DNA from 2 places in the Nicoliella sp. ESL1113 genome. Region 2 is predicted to be linked to the other one. Evidence: a T-box and tRNA genes for the amino acid it is inferred to sense, from the RefSeq annotation. Region 2 holds a T-box; the other holds one or more tRNA genes.
The links. The T-box of region 2 lies ahead of tyrS (tyrosine--tRNA ligase). A T-box ahead of a tRNA ligase gene usually reads a tRNA of that ligase, here a tRNA-Tyr.
Positions count from the first base shown of each region.

Region 1: it has a tRNA-Tyr gene. The T-box ahead of tyrS (tyrosine--tRNA ligase) is inferred to sense a tRNA for this amino acid. The anticodon was not compared.

Region 1 covers NZ_CP196387.1:1,070,256-1,081,487, forward strand. Annotated here, with positions in the region: gene ACSYTJ_RS04525 (MDR family MFS transporter) at 1-3, opposite strand, end outside; gene metK (methionine adenosyltransferase) at 66-1,259, opposite strand; SMK box riboswitch at 1,262-1,343, opposite strand; tRNA gene ACSYTJ_RS04535 (tRNA-Leu) at 1,458-1,542, opposite strand; tRNA gene ACSYTJ_RS04540 (tRNA-Cys) at 1,559-1,629, opposite strand; tRNA gene ACSYTJ_RS04545 (tRNA-His) at 1,702-1,774, opposite strand; tRNA gene ACSYTJ_RS04550 (tRNA-Trp) at 1,787-1,857, opposite strand; tRNA gene ACSYTJ_RS04555 (tRNA-Tyr) at 1,864-1,946, opposite strand; tRNA gene ACSYTJ_RS04560 (tRNA-Phe) at 1,952-2,024, opposite strand; tRNA gene ACSYTJ_RS04565 (tRNA-Asp) at 2,072-2,145, opposite strand; tRNA gene ACSYTJ_RS04570 (tRNA-Glu) at 2,188-2,259, opposite strand; tRNA gene ACSYTJ_RS04575 (tRNA-Ser) at 2,273-2,363, opposite strand; tRNA gene ACSYTJ_RS04580 (tRNA-Asn) at 2,369-2,441, opposite strand; rRNA gene rrf (5S ribosomal RNA) at 2,448-2,564, opposite strand; rRNA gene ACSYTJ_RS04590 (23S ribosomal RNA) at 2,636-5,552, opposite strand; rRNA gene ACSYTJ_RS04595 (16S ribosomal RNA) at 5,774-7,349, opposite strand; gene ACSYTJ_RS04600 (peptidylprolyl isomerase) at 7,651-8,241, opposite strand; gene ACSYTJ_RS04605 (VTT domain-containing protein) at 8,417-9,055, shown strand; gene ACSYTJ_RS04610 (TIGR01906 family membrane protein) at 9,079-9,705, opposite strand; gene ACSYTJ_RS04615 (TIGR01457 family HAD-type hydrolase) at 9,698-10,480, opposite strand; gene ACSYTJ_RS04620 (YutD family protein) at 10,500-11,072, opposite strand; gene ACSYTJ_RS04625 (bifunctional metallophosphatase/5'-nucleotidase) at 11,087-11,232, opposite strand, start outside.
Region 2 covers NZ_CP196387.1:1,423,486-1,434,717, forward strand. Annotated here, with positions in the region: rRNA gene ACSYTJ_RS06255 (23S ribosomal RNA) at 1-2,506, opposite strand, end outside; rRNA gene ACSYTJ_RS06260 (16S ribosomal RNA) at 2,728-4,303, opposite strand; gene tyrS (tyrosine--tRNA ligase) at 4,694-5,953, opposite strand; T-box leader at 6,003-6,201, opposite strand; gene ACSYTJ_RS06270 (DUF4811 domain-containing protein) at 6,251-7,051, opposite strand; gene ACSYTJ_RS06275 (MDR family MFS transporter) at 7,051-8,523, opposite strand; gene ACSYTJ_RS06280 (MerR family transcriptional regulator) at 8,706-9,164, shown strand; gene ACSYTJ_RS06285 (glycosyltransferase) at 9,383-10,597, shown strand; gene ACSYTJ_RS06290 (polysaccharide deacetylase family protein) at 10,892-11,232, shown strand, end outside.

The DNA of each region.
Region 1 (11,232 bases), 350 kb from region 2:
CATATTTCCACCTATCTTAAATAATAAAAAGCCCACCCGTTAATATAGGTGGGCTTTTTATTTAATTATTTATTAAATAATGATTTTAATTCATCAACTTTATCTGTGTGTTCCCATGGTAGATCAACATCAGTTCTACCAAAGTGTCCATAAGCAGCAGTTGGTTCATAAATTGGTCTTTGAAGATCAAGCATTTTAATAATTCCAGCAGGTCTCAAATCAAATACCTTTCGAACAGCTGTCGTTAAAGCTTCCTCTGAAAATTCACTCGTGTCATAAGTATCAATTGAAATCGAAACAGGTTCTGCAACCCCAATGGCATAAGCAAGTTGAATTTCAACTTTATGAGCAAGCCCTGCTGCAACGATATTTTTAGCAATGTATCTTGCAGCATAACTAGCAGAACGGTCTACCTTAGTAGCATCCTTACCTGAAAAAGCTCCTCCACCATGATGAGCAGCCCCACCATAGGTATCAACAATAATCTTTCGACCAGTTAAACCAGCATCACCCTGTGGACCACCAATTACGAAACGACCAGTTGGATTAATGAAATACTTGGTTTTATCATCGAGTAAATCATTAGGGATAACTACTTTAATGACTTTATTTATAATATCTTCCCTAATTTGATCTAAATTAGCCTCTGGACTGTGTTGAGTACTAATAACAACTGTATCAACTCTAAATGGTTTATCGTTGTCATCATATTCGACCGTAACTTCAGCCTTAGCATCAGGTCTTAAATAAGAAATGGTACCATTTTTTCTAACTTCTGCAGTTTTGCGCATCAATTTATGGCTAAGTGAAATTGGAAGTGGCATTAATTCAGGAGTTTCGTCAATCGCATACCCAAACATAATTCCTTGATCACCAGCACCAATTTTATTTAAAATATCGTCGTCTGATCCTTCACGGCTTTCAAGAGCATCATCAACCCCTTGTGCAATATCTGGTGATTGTTCATCAATTGCAACCATTACAGCACAAGTATCAGCATCAAAGCCTAAAGAACTGTTAGTATAACCAATTCTTCTAATTGTATCTCTAACTACTTTCTGAATATTTACATATGCAGTCGTAGAAATTTCACCAAATACAAGCACTAATCCAGTTGTGACTGAAGTTTCACAAGCAACCCGTGCATTTGGATCCTTTGCAAGTAGTGCATCTAAAATTGCATCACTAATCTGATCAGCAATTTTATCTGGATGGCCTTCAGAAACAGATTCTGAAGTAAATAAATGTCTTTCTCTCATAATATATTAATTCCCCCTAATTATTTTGGTTACAAGGCAGCTTCACTGAATGTGAATCCTATCGGGAATAGACTCATAACTATATAAGAGTATCATAAAAGTAATCGAATTAAAAGAATGGTATGATTCAATTGTTCAAAAATTAATCAAAAGCACAAAAAAAGATTCTCATAGTAAATATGAGAATCTTTTTTAAGATACCGGAGGTGGGGTTCGAACCCACACGACCTAAACGGTCACTGGATTTTGAGTCCAGCGCGTCTGCCAATTCCGCCACTCCGGCAAAAAATATAAAACAAAGGCGGTAACCGGATTTGAACCGGTGATAAAGGTTTTGCAGACCTCTGCCTTACCACTTGGCTATACCGCCATTTCAAACTATTAAAGAAAGTTATCACCATGGGATAAAGCCTAATAATCAAACTATTTAGTTTGAATTAAGGGCGGTATGTGGGAATCGAACCCACGCGTGTCGGATCCACAAACCGATGTGTTAACCACTTCACCAATACCGCCATAGCATTAAACAGGGATAGTAGGAATCGAACCCACATCAACGGTTTTGGAGACCGGTATTCTGCCCTTGAACTATATCCCTAAATTATGGAGGGGAGTGGATTCGAACCACCGAACCCGAAGGAGCGGATTTACAGTCCGCCGCGTTTAGCCAGACTTCGCTACCCCTCCGTAAATGGCGCGGGACAGAATCGAACTGCCGACACACGGAGCTTCAATCCGTTGCTCTACCAACTGAGCTACCGAGCCAAAAAAATTGCTAGGGTAAATATTTAATTTTTGAATTAATCAAAAAACGGTCCGTACGAGACTCGAACTCGTGATCTCCGCCGTGACAGGGCGGCGTCATAACCAACTGGACCAACGGACCATTTTTTTGCAATTTTATATCATTAGTAAAATTAATTACTAATGACCCGTACGGGATTCGAACCCATGTTACTGCCGTGAAAGGGCAGTGTCTTAACCACTTGACCAACGGGTCATACAACATAGTATGGAGAGTGAGGGATTCGAACCCTCGAAACAGGCTTTAACCCGTTTACATCATTTCCAATGATGCTCCTTCGGCCTCTCGGACAACTCTCCAAGAACTCCGGCAGGCGGGCTCGAACCGTCGACAACCTGATTAACAGTCAGGTGCTCTACCAACTGAGCTATGCCGGAATAATTGCGTGGCAACGTCCTATCCTTGCAGGGGGCGATCCCCCAACTACTTTTGGCGTTCAAAAGCTTAACTTCTGTGTTCGACATGGGAACAGGTGTATCCTTCTGGCCATCATCACCACACTATTTATCTGTGAGAACTTCGTTCTCTCAAAACTAGATAATATTTTATTCTTCCGTGAGAACAACCTTACTTGGTTAAGTCCTCGACCAATTAGTACTGGTCCGCTCCATGCATCACTGCACTTCCACTTCCAGCCTATCTACCTGATCATCTTTCAGGGGTCTTACTTCCATAAAGGAATGGGAAATCTCATCTCGAGGTGGGTTTCACACTTAGATGCTTTCAGCGTTTATCTCATCCATACATAGCTACCCAGCGATGCGCCTGGCGGCACAACTGGTACACCAGCGGTATGTCCACTCCGGTCCTCTCGTACTAAGAGCAGCTCCTCTCAAATTTCCTACGCCCGCGACGGATAGGGACCGAACTGTCTCACGACGTTCTGAACCCAGCTCGCGTACCGCTTTAATGGGCGAACAGCCCAACCCTTGGGACCAACTACAGCCCCAGGATGCGATGAGCCGACATCGAGGTGCCAAACCTCCCCGTCGATGTGAACTCTTGGGGGAGATAAGCCTGTTATCCCCAGGGTAGCTTTTATCCGTTGAGCGATGGCCCTTCCATACGGTACCACCGGATCACTAAGCCCGACTTTCGTCCCTGCTCGACCTGTATGTCTCGCAGTCAAGCTCCCTTCTGCCTTTACACTCGTCGAATGATTTCCAACCATTCTGAGGGAACCTTTGGGCGCCTCCGTTACTGTTTAGGAGGCGACCGCCCCAGTCAAACTGCCAACCAGACACTGTCTCCCACCACGATCAGTGGTGCGGGTTAGAGTGTTCATACAGCGAGGGTAGTATCCCACCAATGCCTCCATCGAGACTAGCGTCCCGACTTCTATGGCTCCTACCTATCCTGTACAAGCTATACAAACACCCAATATCAAGTTACAGTAAAGCTCCATGGGGTCTTTCCGTCCTGTCGCGGGTAACCTGCTTCTTCACAGGTATCTCAATTTCACCGAGTCTCTCGTTGAGACAGTGCTCAGATCGTTACGCCTTTCGTGCGGGTCGGAACTTACCCGACAAGGAATTTCGCTACCTTAGGACCGTTATAGTTACGGCCGCCGTTTACTGGGGCTTCGTTTCTGGGCTTCGCCGAAGCTAACTCATCCACTTAACCTTCCAGCACCGGGCAGGCGTCAGCCCCTATACTTCATCTTACGATTTTGCAGAAACCTGTGTTTTTGATAAACAGTCGCCTGAGCTTTTTCACTGCGGCTGCACATAGTGCAGCACCCCTTCTCCCGAAGTTACGGGGTCATTTTGCCGAGTTCCTTAACGAGAGTTCACTCGCTCACCTTAGGATTCTCTCCTCGACTACCTGTGTCGGTTTGCGGTACGGGTAGTTAACTACTAACTAGAAACTTTTCTCGGTAGTGTGACATCAACGACTTCCCTACTAAATTTCGGTCCTCATCACACCTTGTCAACACGGTATTAAGCATTTGACTCAATACCTGACTTAGTGCTTGAACATCCATATCCAACAGGATGCTACGTTTAGCCTCCTACGTCCTTCCATCGGTCAAACATAGTTAACTAGTACAGGAATCTCAACCTGTTATCCATCGCCTACGCCTCTCGGCCTCGGCTTAGGTCCCGACTAACCCTGGGAGGACGAGCCTTCCCCAGGAAACCTTAGTCATTCGGTGGATCAGATTCTCACTGATCTTTCGCTACTCATACCGGCATTCTCACTTCTAAGCGCTCCACCAGTCCTTACGGTCTGGCTTCATTGCCCTTAGAACGCTCTCCTATCACGCAACATAAGTTGCGTCCACAATCTCGGTAATATGCTTAGCCCCAGGTAAATTTTCGGCGCAGAATCACTCGACTAGTGAGCTATTACGCACTCTTTAAATGGTGGCTGCTTCTGAGCCAACATCCTAGTTGTCTATGCAACTCCACATCCTTTTCCACTCAGCATATATTTAGGGACCTTAATTGGTGGTCTGGGCTGTTCCCCTTTCGACGGTGGATCTTATCACTCATCGTCTGACTCCTGGATATAAATCAATGGCATTCGGAGTTTATCTGAATTTAGTAACCCAAGACGGGCCCCTCACCCAAACAGTGCTCTACCTCCATGATTCTCGACTCCAAGGCTAACCCTAAAGCTATTTCGGAGAGAACCAGCTATCTCCAAGTTCGTTTGGAATTTCACCGCTACCCACACCTCATCCCAGCACTTTTCAACGTACACGGGTTCGGCCCTCCGGTGTGTTTTACCACACTTTCAGCCTGGACATGGGTAGATCACCTGGTTTCGGGTCTATCACAACATACTATGGCGCCCTATTCAGACTCGCTTTCGCTACGGCTCCGACTTTTCATCTTAACCTTGCATGTTATCATAACTCGCCGGTTCATTCTGCAAGAGGCACGCTATCACCCATTAACGGGCTCTAACTGCTTGTAGGCACATGGTTTCAGGAACTATTTCACTCCCCTTCCGGGGTGCTTTTCACCTTTCCCTCACGGTACTGGTTCACTATCGGTCACTAGGGAGTATTTAGCCTTGGGAGATGGTCCTCCCGGATTCCGGCAATGTTTCACGTGTATTGCCGTACTCAGGATCCTGAACTGAGGGAATTAGATTTCGTCTACAGGGCTATCACCTTGTGTCGCAGAACTTCCCAGATCTTTCGACTATCTAATTCTTTGGTAACTCAAATGTTCAGTCCTACAACCCCACCGAGTAAACTCGATGGTTTGGGCTGTTCCCCGTTCGCTCGCCGCTACTGAGGGAATCGAATTTTCTTTCTCTTCCTGTGGGTACTTAGATGTTTCAGTTCCCCACGTCTGCCTTTCAATGAGTATGAATTCGTCATTGAATAATAAACGATTAAATTTATTGGGTTTCCCCATTCGGAAATCTCCGGATCAAAGCTTACGTACAGCTCCCCGAAGCATATCGGCGTTAGTCCCGTCCTTCATCGGCTCCTAGTACCAAGGCATCCACCATGCGCCCTTAATAACTTAACCTATTACCACGTAGTGGTATTTGGTTAATTGAGTAAATACGAATAAAACTAATTTAAAAAACTCAAAATAACGCGGTGTTCTCGGTTGAAATTGTATTTAATACAATTCAATAATTTGGAAAAATTAAAATATTATCTAGTTTTCAAAGAACCAAGTTTGAGAGTAGACCTCTCAAAACTAAACAAAACTATGACTGTGTAAGGTTCCGAATTATTCCTTAGAAAGGAGGTGATCCAGCCGCAGGTTCTCCTACGGCTACCTTGTTACGACTTCACCCTAATCATCAGTCCTACCTTAGGCGGCTAGCTCCTCAAAAGAGGTTACTGCACCGACTTTGGGTATTACTAACTCTCATGGTGTGACGGGCGGTGTGTACAAGACCCGGGAACGTATTCACCGTGGCATGCTGATCCACGATTACTAGTGATTCCAACTTCATGCAGGCGAGTTGCAGCCTGCAATCCGAACTGAGAACGGCTTTAAGAGATTAGCTTGACCTCGCGGTTTCGCAACTCGTTGTACCGTCCATTGTAGCACGTGTGTAGCCCAGGCCATAAGGGGCATGATGATTTGACGTCGTCCCCACCTTCCTCCGGTTTGTCACCGGCAGTCTCACTAGAGTGCCCAACTGAATGCTGGCAACTAATAATAGGGGTTGCGCTCGTTGCGGGACTTAACCCAACATCTCACGACACGAGCTGACGACAACCATGCACCACCTGTCATCCTGTCCCCGAAGGGAACGGCTAATCTCTTAGCTTTGCAGGAGATGTCAAGGCCTGGTAAGGTTCTTCGCGTAGCATCGAATTAAACCACATGCTCCACCACTTGTGCGGGTCCCCGTCAATTCCTTTGAGTTTCAACCTTGCGGTCGTACTCCCCAGGCGGAATGCTTAATGCGTTAGCTGCGGCACTAAAGGGCGGAAACCCTCTAACACCTAGCATTCATCGTTTACGGCATGGACTACCAGGGTATCTAATCCTGTTTGCTACCCATGCTTTCGAGCCTCAGCGTCAGTTACAGACCAGACAGCCGCCTTCGCCACTGGTGTTCTTCCATATATCTACGCATTTCACCGCTACACATGGAGTTCCACTGTCCTCTTCTGCACTCAAGTTTTTCAGTTTCCGATGCACTTCTCCGGTTAAGCCGAAGGCTTTCACATCAGACTTAAAAAACCGCCTGCGCTCGCTTTACGCCCAATAAATCCGGACAACGTTTGCCACCTACGTATTACCGCGGCTGCTGGCACGTAGTTAGCCGTGACTTTCTGGTTAAATACCGTCAAAGCTTGATCATTTCCTATCAAACTTGTTCTTCTTTAACAACAGAGTTTTACGAGCCGAAACCCTTCTTCACTCACGCGGCGTTGCTCCATCAGACTTGCGTCCATTGTGGAAGATTCCCTACTGCTGCCTCCCGTAGGAGTATGGGCCGTGTCTCAGTCCCATTGTGGCCGATTACCCTCTCAGGTCGGCTACGTATCATTGCCTTGGTAGGCCATTACCCCACCAACAAGCTAATACGCCGCAGGTCCATCCTAAAGTGATGCAAACGCATCTTTCAAACAAAAACCATGCGGTTTTTGTTGTTATGCGGTATTAGCACTTGTTTCCAAATGTTATCCCCCGCTTTAGGGCAAGTTACCTACGTGTTACTCACCAGTTCGCCACTCACTTCGATGTTAAGTCAAGTTAATGCAAGCATCAACTATCATTAACGGAAGTTCGTTCGACTTGCATGTATTAGGCACGCCGCCAACGTTCGTCCTGAGCCAGGATCAAACTCTCATCTTATGATGAAAAGCTTAACGTTAGCTCTTCTTAATTTTGTTACTTTTTAAAGCGAATTGACTTCGCATAAGTTTTTTGTACTTCATTTAAAATGAAGTTCCTTACACATTTTTTGTCATAATTTTGTTCAGTTTTCAAAGATCTACTTCAGTCAGCTTCTTTTATGATTTGAAACTAACTATTAAATGTTATCACAAAGTGTTGATTAATGTCAACATCTTTTGAATTTATTTTATAAATCAATCGATGTCTTTATGACAACAAAAAATATCTTAACAAGATTAACAGTTTAAGTCAACCCTTTTTATTTAGAAATTTTAATTTGATCAATTAAAACATCTTGCAATGGTTTGTCAGCTGAATCAACCTTAACATTAGCTATCTTGTCAACAACGTTCATTCCACTAACCACTTGGCCAAAAACAGTGTGTCTAAAATCTAACCACGGGGTCCCACCATTCTTCTTATAAGCATCAATAATTGGTTTTGGAAAATTAGCGTCTTCAAGTTGATTTAATATTTCAGCATTGATTTTCTTACTTTGAACAATAAAGAATTGACTTCCATTTGTATTCGGACCAGCATTAGCCATCGATACTGCACCACGAATATTATAGAGTTGATCAGAAAATTCATCTTCAAATGGTTGATGCCAAATACTTTCACCACCATTACCCGTTCCGGTTGGATCGCCAGTTTGAATCATAAAATCATTAATCACCCTATGAAAGCTACAATGATCATAATAATTAGCATTAGCTAATTCAACAAAATTTTTTACAGTATTAGGGGCTTCATCAGGAAATAGTTGAATTTTAATGTTTCCCTTGCTGGTTTCGATAGTAGCATATAACCCATTTGCTTTATTCGTTTCTAATTGTGGGTATTCAGTCATTTTAATCCTCCTACTTGTTCAAAATTAATTAATCAAACACTAAATATTATCCATGGTTTTGCAGATAAAATCAAATGCTATCTTTTATTTTTTTATAAATTAGATTGCAAAAGCGAATCGGCTATTACCTTTTCTGCTAGAATGTAATTACTAAAATTTATGAGGAGCGAGTCTTTTGGGACAATTAATCGATTTCACACTAAACATTGATAAACATATTATCAATATTGTTAACAACTTTGGAAACTGGACTTATCTAATTTTATTTCTAGTCATATTAATTGAAACTGGTGCAGTCATCCTACCGTTTTTACCGGGGGATTCATTATTATTTGCTGCTGCAGCACTATCTGCAAATGCTAGTTATTCTTTAAATATTTGGATTTTTATTGGATTATTTTTAATTGCATCAATCGCTGGAGATTCAATTAATTTCTTAATTGGTTCGAAAGTAGGAACAAAAATGCTAAATAACAAATGGGTGCAAAAAGTAATTAAACCAGAACAGATCGAAAAAACAAACTACTTTTTTAAAAAGCACGGTTCTGCAGCAATCTTTTTAGCTAGATTTATGCCGATCATTCGGACATTAATCCCATTCGTTGCTGCTAGCAGTAAAATGAATTACAAACGATTCGCTATCCACAACATTCCTGCATGTTTCACCTGGGTATTAATCTGTTGCGGTGCTGGATACTTCTTCGGTAATATTCCTTTTATCAAAGAACATTTTTCAGCAGTTATTTTAGGAATTATTTTGATTTCATTAATGCCAGCGATCATTGGGCTAATCAAAGAAAAAATTAGTAAATAAAAACCACCGTAACGGTGGTTTTTTTATTTTAGATCGCGTTTACCAAGATAATATAATAAGCAATTTAAAACGGCGATGAAAATAATTAATAGCAAAAATGATTGAACGAAAAAACCAATTGGCAGTGCATTAATAATGGGATCGTAATCAGGATTAAAAATCCAATCTTGGTTTCTAAAAACCAATTTGTGAAAAAGGATAAACCACTTATCAAAATTAACTAATACAACCGTTACCAATGCTAATAACGTAATCATTAACACCTTAATCGGTACCATCATTCTCCATCGTTGCTTTAACAATGATAATTTTATTATTCCCCTCAAAGTAAACAACCCTGAAACAACCATAAAAAGATTGTTGAAAATAATTAAATGTTTAACATCACTAAAATGCTTGATTCCATTAGCAGTTGAGGCAAAATGATGAAATTTTAAGTGTTGATAAAAAGGATTTTGAATATAGTTTATGATTCTTAAATAATCACCCATAATAAAATTCGCTTTGATTCCAGTTGACCGTTCTAAATTCATTAAATGAATATCAATCCAGTAAAGCGGTGTTAAATTAACGACTAAAAAAATTGCTAAACTTAAACAAAAAAGCTCTAATAATAGGCAAAAAAGATAATCTCGCCAATTGCTAATCATTAGTTAATTTCCAATCATCCAAAGAATTAATTTGCCAAGTTGGCTTAATATCCTTTTGAGCAATCTGTTCTCTAGTTGATACTCCAGTATATACTAATAAAGTATCAATTCCGAAGTTGATTCCAGCCGAAATATCAGTCATATAGTTATCACCAACCATCACCACTTCTTCTTTTTTTAAGCCAATAATTTTTAAAGCATTTTCTAAAATGATCGCCTTAGGCTTTCCGATCAAAGTGGGAACAGTTTGAGTTGCATAACGAACTAAGTCTACTAATGATCCAGCGCCTGGCAACATTCCGCGTTCATTTGGGATATTAGTATCTGGATTGGTTCCAATGAACTTAGCCCCATGTTGAATCGCAAGGGTCGCTACACAAAATTTTTCATAAGTGACCTCAGTATCTAATCCAACTACTACATAATCAGGATTATCACTAGTAATTTCAAAATTGCGGGCTTCAAGTGCATCTACCAAACCGGTTTCCCCAATTACATATGCCTTACGATGAGTAGCATCTGCATCATCATTCATAAAATCAGCAGTCGCTAGCCCAGCTGTATATACATTTGATTCATCAACATGAATATCGTGGTTTTCTGATAAATTTGCGACCACATCCCTAGGTAACTTGGTCGTATTATTAGTAACAAATAAAAACGGAATTCCTGCTGCCTGAAGCCGCTCAATAAAACGCTTAGCCGCTGGAATTCTTTTTTTACCAGCATAAATGGTCCCGTCTAAATCAATAAAGTATCCCTTATAACGTTTCATAAATTAAATTGATTCTCCTTTACTTTTGCTTCTGTCTAATTTTGAAATGTCGTTTGCCCTTTTCCTTTGATTCAGAAACGATCATTGACTTTCGCTTTTCCAACGGCGGCTTTCTTTTAGTCACTTTCTCCTCAATAAAAGCATGCTTAGCACTTGTCCTCCGACTGCGGCCTCGATTGCTATTGGTTGAGCGACTATTACGATTACCCCTCCGTTTAGTTGGTTTTACTCTCTTTACCTCTTGATTGTGTAAAATAAAATATGGAGCACCAAAATTACAATATTCAACTAAAAAATCGCTTACTGCACTAATCTTATTAGTCGGATTAACATTTCGATCATCAGAATAAAAACCCGTTAAACGTAGTTGACCATATCCAATATCACCCAAAATATAATCATACTTACTAAAAAAGGTATTGTAAGCAAGACTTAATTCTTCAATATCGAACGCTTCGCCCTTATTCGTAACTAATTGATAATGATATCCATTAATCAATAAATCCGTATCATTCGTTTGGCTAATTTCTGCCAATGGTTTTCGACTGGTTCGACTTTCTTCAAATAGTTCTTCAATTTTGTTTCGGTCCAAGATACTCCTCCGCTCTAATTTTTATTCAGTGGATATTGAGTTGCTAAATAATCACTGAAGACATCCCGTAATGGTTGATCATAATACATGTGATTCTCACCCGCAATTGATACAGTTGGAAAAAATGGAATAAATAAATAGTGGTCCAACAATGCGATCG
Region 2 (11,232 bases):
CTCCCCGTCGATGTGAACTCTTGGGGGAGATAAGCCTGTTATCCCCAGGGTAGCTTTTATCCGTTGAGCGATGGCCCTTCCATACGGTACCACCGGATCACTAAGCCCGACTTTCGTCCCTGCTCGACCTGTATGTCTCGCAGTCAAGCTCCCTTCTGCCTTTACACTCGTCGAATGATTTCCAACCATTCTGAGGGAACCTTTGGGCGCCTCCGTTACTGTTTAGGAGGCGACCGCCCCAGTCAAACTGCCAACCAGACACTGTCTCCCACCACGATTAGTGGTGCGGGTTAGAGTGTTCATACAGCGAGGGTAGTATCCCACCAATGCCTCCATCGAGACTAGCGTCCCGACTTCTATGGCTCCTACCTATCCTGTACAAGCTATACAAACACCCAATATCAAGTTACAGTAAAGCTCCATGGGGTCTTTCCGTCCTGTCGCGGGTAACCTGCTTCTTCACAGGTATCTCAATTTCACCGAGTCTCTCGTTGAGACAGTGCTCAGATCGTTACGCCTTTCGTGCGGGTCGGAACTTACCCGACAAGGAATTTCGCTACCTTAGGACCGTTATAGTTACGGCCGCCGTTTACTGGGGCTTCGTTTCTGGGCTTCGCCGAAGCTAACTCATCCACTTAACCTTCCAGCACCGGGCAGGCGTCAGCCCCTATACTTCATCTTACGATTTTGCAGAAACCTGTGTTTTTGATAAACAGTCGCCTGAGCTTTTTCACTGCGGCTGCACGTAGTGCAGCACCCCTTCTCCCGAAGTTACGGGGTCATTTTGCCGAGTTCCTTAACGAGAGTTCACTCGCTCACCTTAGGATTCTCTCCTCGACTACCTGTGTCGGTTTGCGGTACGGGTAGTTAACTACTAACTAGAAACTTTTCTCGGTAGTGTGACATCAACGACTTCCCTACTAAATTTCGGTCCTCATCACACCTTGTCAATACGGTATTAAGCATTTGACTCAACACCTGACTTAGTGCTTGAACATCCATATCCAACAGGATGCTACGTTTAGCCTCCTACGTCCTTCCATCGGTCAAACATAGTTAACTAGTACAGGAATCTCAACCTGTTATCCATCGCCTACGCCTCTCGGCCTCGGCTTAGGTCCCGACTAACCCTGGGAGGACGAGCCTTCCCCAGGAAACCTTAGTCATTCGGTGGATCAGATTCTCACTGATCTTTCGCTACTCATACCGGCATTCTCACTTCTAAGCGCTCCACCAGTCCTTACGGTCTGGCTTCATTGCCCTTAGAACGCTCTCCTATCACGCAACATAAGTTGCGTCCACAATCTCGGTAATATGCTTAGCCCCGGTAAATTTTCGGCGCAGAATCACTCGACTAGTGAGCTATTACGCACTCTTTAAATGGTGGCTGCTTCTGAGCCAACATCCTAGTTGTCTATGCAACTCCACATCCTTTTCCACTCAGCATATATTTAGGGACCTTAATTGGTGGTCTGGGCTGTTCCCCTTTCGACGGTGGATCTTATCACTCATCGTCTGACTCCTGGATATAAATCAATGGCATTCGGAGTTTATCTGAATTTAGTAACCCAAGACGGGCCCCTCACCCAAACAGTGCTCTACCTCCATGATTCTCGACTCCAAGGCTAACCCTAAAGCTATTTCGGAGAGAACCAGCTATCTCCAAGTTCGTTTGGAATTTCACCGCTACCCACACCTCATCCCAGCACTTTTCAACGTACACGGGTTCGGCCCTCCGGTGTGTTTTACCACACTTTCAGCCTGGACATGGGTAGATCACCTGGTTTCGGGTCTATCACAACATACTATGGCGCCCTATTCAGACTCGCTTTCGCTACGGCTCCGACTTTTCATCTTAACCTTGCATGTTATCATAACTCGCCGGTTCATTCTGCAAGAGGCACGCTATCACCCATTAACGGGCTCTAACTGCTTGTAGGCACATGGTTTCAGGAACTATTTCACTCCCCTTCCAGGGGTGCTTTTCACCTTTCCCTCACGGTACTGGTTCACTATCGGTCACTAGGGAGTATTTAGCCTTGGGAGATGGTCCTCCCGGATTCCGGCAATGTTTCACGTGTATTGCCGTACTCAGGATCCTGAACTGAGGGAATTAGATTTCGTCTACAGGGCTATCACCTTGTGTCGCAGAACTTCCCAGATCTTTCGACTATCTAATTCTTTGGTAACTCAAATGTTCAGTCCTACAACCCCATCGAGTAAACTCGATGGTTTGGGCTGTTCCCCGTTCGCTCGCCGCTACTGAGGGAATCGAATTTTCTTTCTCTTCCTGTGGGTACTTAGATGTTTCAGTTCCCCACGTCTGCCTTTCAATGAGTATGAATTCGTCATTGAATAATAAACGATTAAATTTATTGGGTTTCCCCATTCGGAAATCTCCGGATCAAAGCTTACGTACAGCTCCCCGAAGCATATCGGCGTTAGTCCCGTCCTTCATCGGCTCCTAGTACCAAGGCATCCACCATGCGCCCTTAATAACTTAACCTATTACCACGTAGTGGTATTTGGTTAATTGAGTAAATACGAATAAAACTAATTTAAAAAACTCAAAATAACGCGGTGTTCTCGGTTGAAATTGTATTTAATACAATTCAATAATTTGGAAAAATTAAAATATTATCTAGTTTTCAAAGAACCAAGTTTGAGAGTAGACCTCTCAAAACTAAACAAAACTATGACTGTGCAAGGTTCCGAATTATTCCTTAGAAAGGAGGTGATCCAGCCGCAGGTTCTCCTACGGCTACCTTGTTACGACTTCACCCTAATCATCAGTCCTACCTTAGGCGGCTAGCTCCTCAAAAGAGGTTACTGCACCGACTTTGGGTATTACTAACTCTCATGGTGTGACGGGCGGTGTGTACAAGACCCGGGAACGTATTCACCGTGGCATGCTGATCCACGATTACTAGTGATTCCAACTTCATGCAGGCGAGTTGCAGCCTGCAATCCGAACTGAGAACGGCTTTAAGAGATTAGCTTGACCTCGCGGTTTCGCAACTCGTTGTACCGTCCATTGTAGCACGTGTGTAGCCCAGGCCATAAGGGGCATGATGATTTGACGTCGTCCCCACCTTCCTCCGGTTTGTCACCGGCAGTCTCACTAGAGTGCCCAACTTAATGCTGGCAACTAATAATAGGGGTTGCGCTCGTTGCGGGACTTAACCCAACATCTCACGACACGAGCTGACGACAACCATGCACCACCTGTCATCCTGTCCCCGAAGGGAACGGCTAATCTCTTAACTTTGCAGGAGATGTCAAGGCCTGGTAAGGTTCTTCGCGTAGCATCGAATTAAACCACATGCTCCACCACTTGTGCGGGTCCCCGTCAATTCCTTTGAGTTTCAACCTTGCGGTCGTACTCCCCAGGCGGAATGCTTAATGCGTTAGCTGCGGCACTAAAGGGCGGAAACCCTCTAACACCTAGCATTCATCGTTTACGGCATGGACTACCAGGGTATCTAATCCTGTTTGCTACCCATGCTTTCGAGCCTCAGCGTCAGTTACAGACCAGACAGCCGCCTTCGCCACTGGTGTTCTTCCATATATCTACGCATTTCACCGCTACACATGGAGTTCCACTGTCCTCTTCTGCACTCAAGTTTCTCAGTTTCCGATGCACTTCTCCGGTTAAGCCGAAGGCTTTCACATCAGACTTAAAAAACCGCCTGCGCTCGCTTTACGCCCAATAAATCCGGACAACGTTTGCCACCTACGTATTACCGCGGCTGCTGGCACGTAGTTAGCCGTGACTTTCTGGTTAAATACCGTCAAAGCTTGATCATTTCCTATCAAACTTGTTCTTCTTTAACAACAGAGTTTTACGAGCCGAAACCCTTCTTCACTCACGCGGCGTTGCTCCATCAGACTTGCGTCCATTGTGGAAGATTCCCTACTGCTGCCTCCCGTAGGAGTATGGGCCGTGTCTCAGTCCCATTGTGGCCGATTACCCTCTCAGGTCGGCTACGTATCATTGCCTTGGTAGGCCATTACCCCACCAACAAGCTAATACGCCGCAGGTCCATCCTAAAGTGATGCAAACGCATCTTTCAAACAAAAACCATGCGGTTTTTGTTGTTATGCGGTATTAGCACTTGTTTCCAAATGTTATCCCCCGCTTTAGGGCAAGTTACCTACGTGTTACTCACCAGTTCGCCACTCACTTCGATGTTAAGTCAAGTTAATGCAAGCATCAACTATCATTAACGGAAGTTCGTTCGACTTGCATGTATTAGGCACGCCGCCAACGTTCGTCCTGAGCCAGGATCAAACTCTCATCTTATGATGAAAAGCTTAACGTTAGCTCTTCTTAATATTTGTTACTTTTTAAAGCGAATTGACTTCGCATAAGTTTTTTGTACTTCATTTAAAATGAAGTTCCTTACACATTTTTTGTCATAATTTTGTTCAGTTTTCAAAGATCTACTTTTGCGCGTCGCTCTTAACGACAACTATTTAATAATATCAAATTGCTAACTGGATGTCAACGATTTTTTAAAATTAATTTTGAACAACTTTTGAAAGTTGTTAGTCGAAATGAATAACGCAAGTAATAATATACCGCGTTCAAACTTTAATGTCAACATAAAAAATAAAATTAATTTGAAATGACTTTGCTAAATAAAAAATGGGCCATGGCTAAATTATTAACCATGGCCCATTAATCAAAATCCTACTTAGTAACTCGTGCTAAGTAGTAACGCTTTTTACCTTTTCTAACAACTACGAATTTACCATCAAAATTATCGTTCGGGTTAATTACTGCTTCAACATCATCAACCTTTTCACCATTAATTCTGATCGCACCATTTTTGACATCTTCCCTAGCTTGTCTTCTTGATGGTTCAATTTTAGTATCATCAACTAACCATTGAATAATATCATTTGGTTCAGAACTAACGTCGACACTTGGCATGTTCTTAAAACCTTGTTCAACTTCACTTACGGTTAAATTCTTGATTCCATTTGTAAATAAAGCTTTGGTGATATTTTCAGCTTCTTCAACTGCCTTTTCACCATGGACGAACTTAGTAACTTCTTCAGCCAATCTTCTTTGGGCTTCGCGTTTCTTAGGTTCTGTTTTCACCTTTTCAGCCAACTCTTCAATCTCTTCATGACTAAGGAACGTAAAGTACTTCAAGTACTTCACAACATCCCGATCATCTTGATTGATCCAGAATTGGTAAAATTCGTATGGAGTTGTCTTTTCAGGATCTAACCAAACTGCTCCACCTGCAGTCTTACCAAACTTAGTTCCATCAGACTTAAGCATCAATGGAATCGTAAGCCCGTATACCTTCGCATCGGCGCCTTCCATCTTGTGGATCAGGTCAGTTCCAGAGGTAATGTTCCCCCATTGATCAGAACCACCAATTTCAAGTTGTACGTCGTTGTTCTTAAAGAGATGTAAGAAGTCCATCGATTGTAAAATTTGGTAGGTGAATTCAGTAAATGAAATCCCAGCATCCAAACGACTAGCAACGACTTCCTTATTCAACATCGTATTCACGTTGAATACCTTTCCGTAATCACGAAGAAAGTCTAGTAGCGTGAACTTGGAAAGCCAATCATAGTTATTAACAATCGTAAAACTACCGTCTTGGCCAAATAGCTTGGTCATTTGCTTAGTTAAGGCTTCTTCATTATGTTTAACTTGGTCCATCGTTTGTAGCTTTCTTTCAGCCTTTTTACCACTAGGATCACCAATTGAACCGGTTGCCCCACCCACTAAGATCACTGGATGGTGTCCCGCTAATTGAAAACGCTTTAAGATCATGAATGGAATTAAATGCCCAATGTGCATACTGTCACCAGTTGGGTCAATTCCAGCGTATAGTCCGATTTTATTTTCATTAACTAGTTCGTTCAAACCTTCTGCATCCGTTTGTTGATTAATGGCGCCACGCCACTTTAAATCATCGATAATATCCATTTCATTTCCTCCTTAAGATAACAAAAAATCCCCTACAGCTTAATAAGCCATAGGGGACGAAAATAGTTCCGCGGTACCACCCAAGTTATCATTTATAATGATCACTCTAACCATTAATAACGAAATGACTCGGCAAATATGCACGCTCCATAGGTGTAATTTCTCAAATGAATTGCTTAGCTCACAGCCCCGCTAAGTTTCTGAATTCTCAAATTCATTTGATACTAGAACTACTTCTCAGCATTTGTTTAATTACCAATATCATAATAACCAACTGCTGTTTTGTCAATAAACTAATTACTTAATTTTGTCCAATTGAGCTTGGACTGATGGTAATAACTTTTTAAGTGCAGCTGCTTTTGCTTCAGCTTCGACCTTCTTCTTACCGGTAGCAGTAGCTTGTTTAACGACTGCTTCTTTTTCACCAGCATTCATTGAAGGATCTTCCTTTTCAGCTAAAGTCAGTTCTTTTTGAACGTATGCTTGCACTTGTTGCTGTAATGCTGCTTGTTGTTGGGCTTGGGAAGCGCCGGATTGCTTTTGCAATTTCGCTTGTTCTTGCTTCATGATGGTTGGCAATGCCTTGACCTGTTTAGCATTTAGCACTAACCAATCCTTTGGTACGTAGAGTGTGTTGGTCTTATGATAAACAGATGACTTTTGTGCTAATCCATACATAAATCTTTCAAAGCTATTCTTGTATTCCCAACGAACTGTCTTGGTCACTAACTTAGCGTGCTTTAAGTTACTACTTTTCACTACTACGTTAGTAACGTCAGTATCCGGTTTAACCGTCTTCTTAGCACTACCGCTCTTGTATACAATCGCCTTATCCTTACTATTACTTTGGCCAACTGGTTGGTCAACAACTAAATTAAGACTAGGTGATAAGGAAGCAACCTTAGTAGTAGTATCGGTAGAAGCCACCTTATGCATCCCATAGTGGTACTTAAAGTTGGCAACTGATAAGAACATTACACCAATCAACAATGCAGTAAAGATAATATTTAAAATCAAATGAAGTGGTTGCTTGCCTACTAATAAATTCCAAGAGATGAAGAATAGGATCGCAACGATCACTAATAGAATAATAATCATTATTGACGACCTCCTTCAACCTTAGCTTCTGGAATACTTTTACCCTTTTTCAGCATGAACGTGAATGCTAACCCGATCAAACCAAAGATAAATGCAACTAAGAAAGCGGAATGATAACCACTCAACACAGCATTTAGCATTTTATCTTTGTATTGTAATGGGTCAACAGTTAGTAAATGATGGGCTGGTTTGGCATTATTAGTAACGTTGGTCAAAACGGAAGTCATTACCGCAGTGGCAATTGAACTAGCGATTTGCCGTAACGTATTATTTGCAGCAGTCCCATGATTCATCATACTAACATCTAACGCATTCATACTATAGGTAGTAATCGTCATCATTGACATTGCGATCCCACAAGAACGGATGGCGTAAATCACTACCACGTACATGATTGGCATATCAGTAGTTAAGAAGAAGAATGGAATCGTTCCAATTGTTAATAGTAAGAAACCACTAATTCCTAAGTAACGAGCCCCATACTTATCGAAGATTCGACCAGTAAATGGACTCAATACCCCAATCATCATTGCTCCGGCTAATAGCGTTAGTCCGGAATGAAACGCGTTGTAGCCACGAACGATTTGTAAATACAATGGGAGAATCATTTCAAACCCAATCAAAGACATCATTGCAAGGGCTCCAATTATTGAGCCAATTGTAAATTGTTTGGATTTAAATACGTTTAAATTCACCAATGGATTACTAGTCTTGAATTCACGCAGAATGAATGCAATCACAAAGATGACTCCAATAACTAACGTGGAGATAACAACGGCGCTACCCCATCCCTTATCACCAACGGATGAAAATGCGTATAGCGCACTCCCAAAACCAATCGTTGATAATAGTAATGAAGGGAAATCGAGCTTCGTCTTGCTAGTTGGTAAGATTGGCTTCATGGCAAATAAACTACCGATAATCACAAATGCCATAATTGGAATGATCATCCCAAAGAGATCACGCCATTGCGCATTCACAATAATCCAACCAGAAACAGTCGGACCAATAGCAGGTGCTAATCCAATTACAACTCCGGATAGCCCCATTGCAGTCCCCCGCTTTTCAGGTGGGAAAATCGATAACATGATCGTTTGTAGCATTGGCATTGAAATTCCAACCCCAACGGCTTGAATTAAACGCCCTGACAATAATGTCGCAAAGTTTGGCGCAGCGAAACACATTACCGTTCCAACTTCAAAGATCACCATTGCTGAAATGTAAAGCCACTTGGTATTAAAACGACTGGATAACCAAGCGGTAACGGGAATCAAAATCCCATTGACCATCAAAAAACCACTGGTCAACCATTGAACTGTGGAAGTATCAATGTTAAACACATCCATTAGCTTTGGATATGCAGTCGCCAATAGCGTTTGGTTTAACACGGTACAAAAAGTACCAATTAAAAGGAACAACACAAGTAGAGTTCTACTATATGGGTTTCCCTTTTGATCTAACGGCTTATCCATTAGAACATTCCTTCTTTCTAATTAATAAATAAAATAGATATCAAATATTACTTTCTTCACTATCTAATTTAGCACTAGCATTTTATTTTGTCAACTAAATTGACAATGGGTTTATATGTTATATAATCATTATATATTATTAAAGTTGATTTTAATTAAGTTAGAAAGGGAGCTCATTAATCATGGATAGAGAAGACGATACATTTAAAGAAGTCAAAAGCAGAATCTTTAACCTATTCAAACGCGAAGACTTTCTGTTTGGCATCGGTGAAATCGCAAGCTACACTGATATCCCCCAGAGTAAATTACGCTACTGGGAAAAATGTGGGTACATTCGATCCAAAAAGTGTTCTAAAAATCAGAATCGCAAATATTCTTACCACACCCTCATGAAAATCGAACTAATCAAATCATATTTAGAATCAGGTTTCACTCTCAATGCCGCTGCTGATAAAGCCAGTAATTTTACTAATTACAACATCGTCATCGCCCGCATGCTAAAGAACCGCATCAAAGAAATCGGAACTGTTGATGATAAACCCGCAATCAATATGGGATGTTTAAACGACGATCCTTCCAAATCAATTTACTTTGTTGATGATGGAGATGAAATTAAGGCTTATATTAAAAATAATAATTAATTTAAAACTTCCAATTTATTGTTTTCATAATTGGAAGTTTTTTCATTCATAAAATTATGTGATTCCAAGCGATAAGCAATCTAAAATATGGTATGATAAAAAGGATTATGCAATAATAAATTTGTTGCGATAAGCTCGAATTTATATTTGCTTAAATCCCAATGCAAATCTTTCGTCGGGAAGATTACCTTCCCAGTTTTCAAGGAGGAAAACAATTTATGTGGTTCAGTAAAATGATTAGCGATTTTATATTCGGATACCCCGTAATGGTGTCAGTCGTATGGATCGTTGGTTGTATCTTCAAGGAGTGGACACTTCATCATACTCAAGATAACGATTCCGATCGTAAACCGTTGGTTTCAATATTAGTACCTGCTCACAACGAGCATGATACCCTGGAAGAAGCGGTTAAGTCACTTGCTAACTTAACCTATAAAAATTATGAAATTGTATTGATCGATGATAAAAGTTCAGATGATACTTTAGAAATAATGCATCGATTACAGGACCAATACAAATCACAATTTAATATCCAAATCGTTGCCATCCCCGTTAACCAGGGAAAAGCAAATGCTATGAACCAAGGGCTGAAAGCTGCTCGTGGAGAATACCTATTGGGAATTGACTCTGATTCTGTTTTAGATCCAGACTCACTTTCGTACGTTGTTAAAACTTTAAATAATAACCCTAAGGCTGGTGCCGTTGCTGGAAAACCAGTTGTTAGAAATCGAACTACTATTTTGGGCCGCCTTCAATTACTGGAATACATCGGTGTTATCGATATCATTAAGCGTGCAGAATCATTCTTAACTGGTAAGATCACTACCGTTTCAGGAGTTATTGTTGGTTTTAGAAAAACAGCCGTTGAATCGGTTAATGGTTGGAACACGAAGGTCATGACCGAAGATATTGATATTACATGGCGATTATATCGTAACCACTGGGAAGTATTATATAACCCCAATATTATTTGTTGGATTTTAGTTCCAGAAAGCGTTCGAAACCTAATCAAACAAAGACAGCGATGGGCGCGTGGTGGTTTAGAAGTACTAGCTGGTAACCGTGATATGTTGATTCATGGTAGTTTTAGCGAAAAGTTTTTACTATCTGAAACAATCGTAAGTAACACGTGGGCAGTGGTTACAATGCTAAGTACAATTACCTACATCCTTACATTTATTTTGGATCGCAATTTGACCCTTGATGGTAATATTTTACTATTCATGCTAATGGTCAGTTTCACCCAGTTCTTAATCAGTTTTTCTTTCTCAAAGAAGGCAACATTTATGAGTTGGGGGGACTTCTTACTAATCCCTGCTTACATTATGTATTATTGGATCATTAATTTGATCAGCTGTATCTATGCTATGATTTCATTCTTCTTAGACCCAGAACATGTTGGAACATGGCGTAGTCCGGATCGGGGGCGCTAAAATTGGAAAATAAACCACAATATAATTTCGTAATTCGTAAAAAGATCAGTATTAAAAGAAGAATTTGGAATTTTTGTTTATTTGCGGCTCTATGGTCAGCGGTGCTATTTATTTTCTACGTTAACTACGGATTTATCTTTGATTTATACACAGATAATCTAGTTACTTACTACTTACTTCTTAACTTAGACTACGGATTTTACTTTGGGCTACTATATACAATTTTATTTTTTGGAATTGGAACTATTATTTTTAGCTTTTATAGATTAAAAAAAATGCGGAGGAATCTAAAAAATGACACGAAGAACTCGTAAAATTATTGTTTGGATTATTGCAATCCTAATCGTTCTTGGAATGTCATTAACGATTCACAGAACGGTTCAATACGATAAGGGTGAAAACACTAACTATGCATTAAAAGCACAAGCTGCTTCACAAAAAAATGGGATTTTAGTTTTTTGTTATCATCGAATTATTAATGATGATTTAGGGGTTAATGTTGTTAAATCACTATCTGATAACTCACAACTCCATGACTTTGCAGTTACTACAACTGATTTCAAGAAACAAATGAAGTTTCTTAAAGATCATGGAATTAAGGTCATTAGCGGTCAAAAAATGTATGAAATGGTTAG